One region of the Desertibacillus haloalkaliphilus genome, then DNA from elsewhere that is predicted to be linked to it. Evidence: predicted binding sites of a transcription regulator. Region 1 holds the regulator's gene; the other holds the start of a gene.
What was found. The regulator Rex, encoded in region 1, represses fermentation and respiration genes when NADH is low (regulators of the CRP and FNR family bind a similar motif). The targets are predictions, from matches to a motif close to TTGTGAAATATTTCACAA.

Region 1 (3,598 bases):
TTTGTTTTTCGTATTGCTTCATTTCTAATTCGTAACGCTTTTCTTTCTCCTCGAGATAATCACTATAGTTACCGTGGTACTTGGTGATTTCTGTACGGGCGAGTTCATATACGTTTGTGACAATTTTGTCGAGAAAATAGCGATCATGGGAGACGATCAAAATAGCACCGTCATAATTCGCTAAATATTGCTCGAGCCATGTTAGTGTTTCTATATCTAGGTGGTTGGTTGGCTCGTCTAAAATGAGTAGATCGGGCTTCATTAACAATAACTTTCCGAGCGCGAGTCTTGTTTTTTGGCCACCACTTAATGTAGAAATCTTTGTCGAATAATCAAAAGATCCAAATTTTAACCCTGATAATATACCGCGGATATCAGCCTCATACTGATACCCGCCTTTATCCTTGAACTCAATTTGTAATTGATCATATTCTGTCATTAATTTCTGATAGTTGGTTTGGTTGGCGAGTGTATCTGAATCAGCCATCTGTTCTTCTAACTTTCGTAATTTGACTTCCATTCGTTTAAGCGGTTCAAAAACCGTCATCATCTCGTCCCAAATCGATAACTCCGATTCTAACCCAGTGTCTTGAGCAAGATAGCCGAGCTTCATGTCTTTTGGCATAATCATCTCACCGGAATCGTAGCTCATTTGCCCGGCAATGATTTTCAATAATGTTGACTTACCAGAACCGTTTCTTCCGACGAGTGCGGTTCGTTCTTTTGATTTAATTTCTAACTTAATATTTGCTAAAATTGGGTCAGACCCAAATAATTTTGAAAGGTTTACACATTGTAATAGAATCATTTCAATCCTTCCTAACTTTAGCGGTCGATTCATATTTGTGACCACTTGATCTACAAATAGTGTATCGTATAATAGGATAATCAACAACTTCTTGAACGCTTGTAGCGACTATATTCGTAGGTGTTGCTGCACTGTTCAAAAATTTTTCACGAACAGGTTTTGTAAAACGAATACATAGAAAAGAAAATAGTGTACAATAAAGACTAGGGAGGAGTGTGTGTACATGTCATCTTTTACCCATTTTAACGATCAAGGTCGAGCGAAGATGGTTGATATCTCGGATAAACAAACAACAGCTCGAACTGCGATTGCTCAAACGAGTATCGAGGTTAATCAGACCATTTATAATAAAATTCAAGAAGGTTCCATTGGCAAGGGAGATGTACTTAGTGTCGCTCAAGTGGCTGGCGTAATGGCAGCAAAAAAGACAGCAGACATTATCCCCATGTGTCATCCGCTTTCATTAACAGGAGTTGATATTTCTTTCTCTTGGCACGAAAAAGAGTCTGCATGGTCTCTAGCGATCCAAGTTGAGGTCAAAACGAAAGGGACAACCGGGGTAGAAATGGAAGCTTTAACGGCTGCATCAGCGACAGCGCTAACGGTCTATGATATGTGTAAGGCTGTCGATAAAGGGATGGTTATTGGTCCGACTTATTTAGTAGAGAAAACAGGCGGTAAAAGCGGTGATTTTAAACGAGAAGAGTAATAGTGGGTCATTGATATTTAAATAAAGGTATGAAATTGAAGGTTATGTTGGAGGCTATTTATGGATATCGATCAAGCAAAAATACCTCAAGCAACGGCAAAACGGTTACCGTTATATTATCGATTTTTAGAAAACTTAAAGGCCTCTGGAAAGCAGCGAGTCTCGTCATCGGAGTTAAGCGAGGCTGTAAAGGTTGATTCCGCTACTATACGTCGAGATTTTTCATATTTTGGTGCGTTAGGGAAAAAAGGCTATGGTTATAATGTTAACTATTTGCTATCGTTCTTTCGAAAAACCCTCGACCAAGATGAAACGACGAAGGTTATCTTAATAGGGGTTGGAAATTTAGGGACAGCATTTTTAAATTATAACTTTTCGAAAAATAATAACACGAAAATTGTCATGGCATTTGATGTCGATGAAGAAAAAGTTGGATTAGAAATTGGTGGCGTGAAGATTTATAATTTAAATGACCTTGAAAAAATAATTGATCCTGAGGTTTCAGCGGCAATTCTAACTGTGCCAGCGGCATCGGCGCAGAAAATTGCTGATCGCCTTAGTGATGTCGGAATAAAAGGGATTTTAAATTTCACACCAGCGAGACTAACTGTGCCTGACCATATTCGTGTTCATCATATTGATTTGTCGATTGAACTACAGGCACTTATTTATTTTCTTAAGCACTATCCATTATAAGGGATGAATTTTAATAGGAGGTGAAAACATGCCAAGCCTCGGACCAGGAAGTTTATTGTTAATCGCACTAGTTGCATTACTTATCTTTGGACCAAAGAAGTTACCTGAATTAGGGAAAGCAGCTGGGAACACATTACGTGAATTTAAGAATGCAACAAAGGGATTAGCAGATGATGATGACGATAAAAAGAAAAATGATAAACAATAGTTAGGAATGGTATTCAGATGGAAAACAGAGAAATGTCGCTTTATGATCATATAGGAGAGCTAAGAAAACGGATTATGATCGTGATCGCATTTTTTATGATTGCGATGATCGTTGGATTCTTTCTTGCCAAGCCTATGATCACGTATTTGCAAAGTGCACCAACAGCTCAAGATCTTCCAATGAATGCCTTTCGCTTGACAGATCCGTTAAAAGTCTATGTGACATTTGCATTTTTTAGTGCCATTTTACTCGCTTTTCCTGTTATTTTGTATCAGATTTGGGCGTTTATCAGTCCGGGTCTTCATGAAAAAGAACAAAAAATAACATTGTCTTATATCCCAATCGCGTTCCTTCTATTTTTAACAGGAATCTCGTTTAGTTATTTTATTCTTTTTCCATTTATCGTTGATTTTATGGCGAGATTAGCAGAGCAACTCGGCATTACGGAACAGTATGGGATTAATGAGTACTTTTCTTTTCTTTTCCAAATCACCATTCCGTTTGGATTCTTGTTTCAATTACCCGTCGTTATGATGTTTTTAACGAGGTTGGGCCTGATCACGCCTGATTTATTAAGTAGAATTCGAAAGTTTGCTTATTTCATTTTATTAGTGATTGCAGGTTTTATTACACCACCTGAGGTTGTATCGCACTTAATGGTCACTGTTCCGTTATTATTCTTATATGAATTCAGCATTTGGGTTTCACGTTTAACATATCGGAAAGTGCTAAAAGCGGAGCGGGAGTATCAGAAGGAAATGGAAGAACAAGCAGAGCAAGAGAAACAAAATCATCAATAATAGCATTAGAAAAAAGCCGTGCTAAGCGCGGCTTTTTCTTTTTGGTTTATAAGTGAAGGTAGGAAGTTGGTGTCAACTCGCTTCCTTTCTTCAATGATTATTCTTTGCGCTCACTTTCCATTTGTTTTTTTAAACGGAAGAAGCGAATGCCGATAACGATATCAATGGTCGCGACCCCGATGAAAAGGAACGTCCAGAAGTTCCAACCAGCCGTACTAACATTCTGGATCGCTAAATACATAAACATGATCCCGATTAAAAAGTAAATCACACCCATAAATGTAGGGGAAGTCCTCATACAAAAAATCCTCCGATAAATGACTGAATTTGTTCTAATTGATCTTGTAGCTCTGCGAGTCGTTCACCAAAAACGACTT
Region 2 (3,598 bases), on a different contig from region 1:
CCACCATTCTCGAATCGCTGTCGATAAACGTTGCCATCTCGTTTTATTTCGACTTCAAGTGATTCAGATAATGCATTAACGACTGATGCGCCAACACCATGTAAACCACCGCTTGTCGCATAGCCGCCTTGACCAAATTTACCACCTGCATGCAATACAGTAAGGATGACTTCTGGCGTTGGCTTCCCCATTTTATGCATTCCAGTAGGCATACCACGTCCTTCATCACTGACACTAATGCTGTTATCTTTATGGATAGTTACTTTTATAAAATTACCGTATCCCCCTAATGCTTCGTCTACGGCATTGTCTACGATTTCGTAAACGAGGTGGTGCAACCCTTTGCTATCGGTGCTTCCGATATACATTCCTGGGCGTTTCCGTACCGCTTCAAGCCCTTCTAGCACCTGAATGGCATCATCGTTATAGTCAAATTGTTGTTTTGTAGCCACAGTAGAGACCCCTTTCAAACAAACGTACTTGTAGATGTAGCTCAAAAAGATCTTAGAAAAATCATGAATTTCTTTATCGAATTTTTGTTCATTCATGGTTTCTATAGCACCTTTTTGAACTAACTCTCATGAATATATTACCATAAAGGAACATTTGTTTCTATTGTTGTTCGTAGCTGAGTTTTATAGTATCTGCAGTTGCTGTCTTTAATTCATTGTATCTTTATTTTTTTGTTTCGCAACCTTTTTCCTTCATTTCGCGCAAAAGTGACAAAAGCCCCTAACATTTGGCATATATGTTAAGAGCTTTGTTAAACAGTTATTTTGTCAGGGCGTGTTCTACTTTTATACACCGATCCATGATACAAGTGATCTGGTTTTCTTTACAAATTTCATAGGCTTCTTCATGCTCTACTCCTAATTGTGCCCAAAATACGTCTGGTTTTATTTCCGCAGCTTCTTTTGCTACCGCGGGTAAATGCTCACTACGTCGAAAGACATTAACGATATCGACATGACCATCGATTTCTTTAAGAGAAGAAACGGCCTTTTGTCCTAATACTTCATCAACCATTGGATTAACAGGAATAATTTCATACCCTGCAGCCTGCATCGCTTCAGTAACCATATAAGACGTTCGTTCTGGGTTATTTGATAAGCCAACAACGGCAATTCGATTCGCTTTTTTTAGAACTTCCTTAATCTCTTCTCGGCTTGGGTTTTCAAATTCCATGGTAATACACTCCCTCGTTTAAATTGGTTATTTATACCTCTATTGTAAACGATTTCACAAATTGAGCAAAGGAAGTTGCTTGAGATTTGCGTGGTGACAACTGTCACTGCATCTACTGTGGTTATGTACTATTCTTTCAGTAACAAAACACAGAGGAGGTGCTAGTAATGGCAAAAGGGAAAGTGGTGGAGTTAGATGTGCGTGAAGATCTTAAAAATAAGATCGAGCCGTTTCAAAAAATTATGAAAGCTGTTAAATCATTGGAAAAAGATGATACCTTTATCTTACACACAACATTCAAGCCAAAACCATTGCTCTCACTACTTAAGACTAAAGGATTTACAAATGAAGTAGAAAAAATAGACAACAATTATTATGTAACTACCTTTAAAAAGAAGAAAAAGCGTTTCTCTTTCTTTAAGAAAAAAGAAGAAGACGCACAGAAAGGTCAATTATCAGATTCAAGCCATGATCCTAGTATAAGCCTTGGTGATCATTATTATATAGATAATCGTGGTCTAGAGCCACCACAACCAATGATTCGCACGTTATCAAAGCTTGAAAAAATGTCTGACGATGAGACATTAAAGATTAGAAATGATCGTGTACCAGTATTTTTAATTGAAGAATTGGAGCAACTTGGCTATAAGCACTCCCACATTGAGTGTCAGGATGGGTCTGTCGAAATTACGATTGTCAAAAGAGAGGGATAACGATCATGGGAACTGCAGCAAGTGTACAGAACACAACATTGATGACTGACTCTTCCAGGCAAAACTTTTATTTACCATTTTCATTTATGATAACGGGTTTTCTATCATTACTTATTTTTTCGATCCTGCTTTTGTTTGCCGGTGGTCTTTTTCATACGAGCGGAGTGCGACAGGTGTCGACAATCGCAGCCGTTCACTTGTTTGTGTTAGGTTGGGCGACGATGTTTGTCATGGGAGCTGTCTATCAGTTAGTCCCTGTGGTGACTCAAAATGAATTGTTTAGTACGAGATTAGGGATGGTTCATTACTTTTTATATACAGCTGGAAGTATCGGGTTACTGATCGGATTTTTCGAATTTAACACGGTAACGCTAATCATCTCGGGAGCCCTAGTGATTATTGGGACACTCTTATTTATTAGTAATATTTTACTGACCATTTTTAAGACGAGGGCATGGAATCCAATTCTTTTTGCAATGTATAGTGCACTCTTTTATTTATTGTTAACGATTATTTTCGGATTTTTGATGGTTATCAATTTTCAATATCCACTGTTTGGTGATATCCATTCATCTCTTCTTGCATCGCACATTTGGTTTGGCTTTATTGGCTGGTTCCTCTTTTTAATTATCGGTTACAGCTTCAAAATGTTGCCGATGTTTTACCTGTCACATGGTTATCCGGAGCGTTTGCAAAAGTGGATATTAGTATTACTACACGTCTCACTACTAACGATTACTTCAAGCTTCTTTATGCCTGTTTCATTTAGTCTAACGTGGGTAGGATTGTTCTTATTGTTAGTGATCCTTGTTGTTTACCGACTGCATATAAAGCAGATCATTTCTAAGAAATTTAAGAAGAATCCTGGGAAAGGAATTGCGTTAACGGTAAGAATTATCGATTGGTTCATCATCATTAGTGCAGGTATTTTAGTAGTTTTAACTATAGATACACATCTGTTTTCCAACCTAACATTCTTAACTGTAATCTCGGTGCTTTATTTATTAGGGTGGGTAAATATAACCATTTTAGGTTACACCTCAAAAATCATTCCATTTCTTTGGTGGACGTTTGCTTTCGGTAAACGAGTGGGTAAGGAAAATGTTCCGTCTCTTCATCAATTAATTGATGAAACGAAAGTGCAGCGTCGACTAGTATTGATGGCCATTGCTGTTATTGTTTTGGCTATTGGAATTGCGTTGCAACTAACCACAATTATAATGATAGGACAAATTAGTTTGGCTTTAGTAACGATTTACTTTTTAATACATCTGTTGGCTGTGTTTACGTATTCTTAATAGCAATTTTGTCGGGAGGGATTTTAAAATGGCAATGACAAAAGAACAGGTATACGAGAAATTAGAAACGGTGATTGATCCAGAACTTGGTGTTGACGTTGTAAATTTAGGGTTAATCTACGGTGTGAAGATTGATAATAATGACATTATCATCACAATGACGCTTACAACACCTGGTTGCCCACTACACGACATGATGAAATCAGGCGTTCATTCTGCTGTTGAATCCTTACCAAATGTCGGGGCAATTCAAGTTAACATCGTGTGGGAGCCGCAGTGGACACCAGAAATGATGAGTGGTAAAATTCGTGATCAATTTACTTAAATGAAATAGGAAATAAGTCATCCTCTAGGATATATCATAAACTCCTATAACCTGGTTAAACTAATTTAAATAAACTG

Region 2: the regulator Rex is predicted to act here: its motif matches at 1,228-1,245, upstream of KH400_RS05830 (DUF2249 domain-containing protein).

Annotation. Positions count from the first base shown of each region.
Region 1 covers NZ_JAHPIV010000018.1:58,414-62,011, reverse strand. Annotated here, with positions in the region: gene KH400_RS18265 (ABC-F family ATP-binding cassette domain-containing protein) at 1-808, opposite strand, end outside; gene moaC (cyclic pyranopterin monophosphate synthase MoaC) at 1,032-1,517, shown strand; gene KH400_RS18255 (redox-sensing transcriptional repressor Rex) at 1,578-2,213, shown strand; gene tatAY (sec-independent protein translocase protein TatAY) at 2,242-2,421, shown strand; gene tatC (twin-arginine translocase subunit TatC) at 2,439-3,221, shown strand; gene KH400_RS18240 (YdiK family protein) at 3,319-3,519, opposite strand; gene KH400_RS18235 (CPBP family intramembrane glutamic endopeptidase) at 3,516-3,598, opposite strand, start outside.
Region 2 covers NZ_JAHPIV010000004.1:108,304-111,901, reverse strand. Annotated here, with positions in the region: gene parE (DNA topoisomerase IV subunit B) at 1-452, opposite strand, end outside; gene KH400_RS05835 (CoA-binding protein) at 772-1,185, opposite strand; gene KH400_RS05830 (DUF2249 domain-containing protein) at 1,353-1,898, shown strand; gene KH400_RS05825 (heme-copper oxidase family protein) at 1,904-3,196, shown strand; gene KH400_RS05820 (metal-sulfur cluster assembly factor) at 3,225-3,521, shown strand.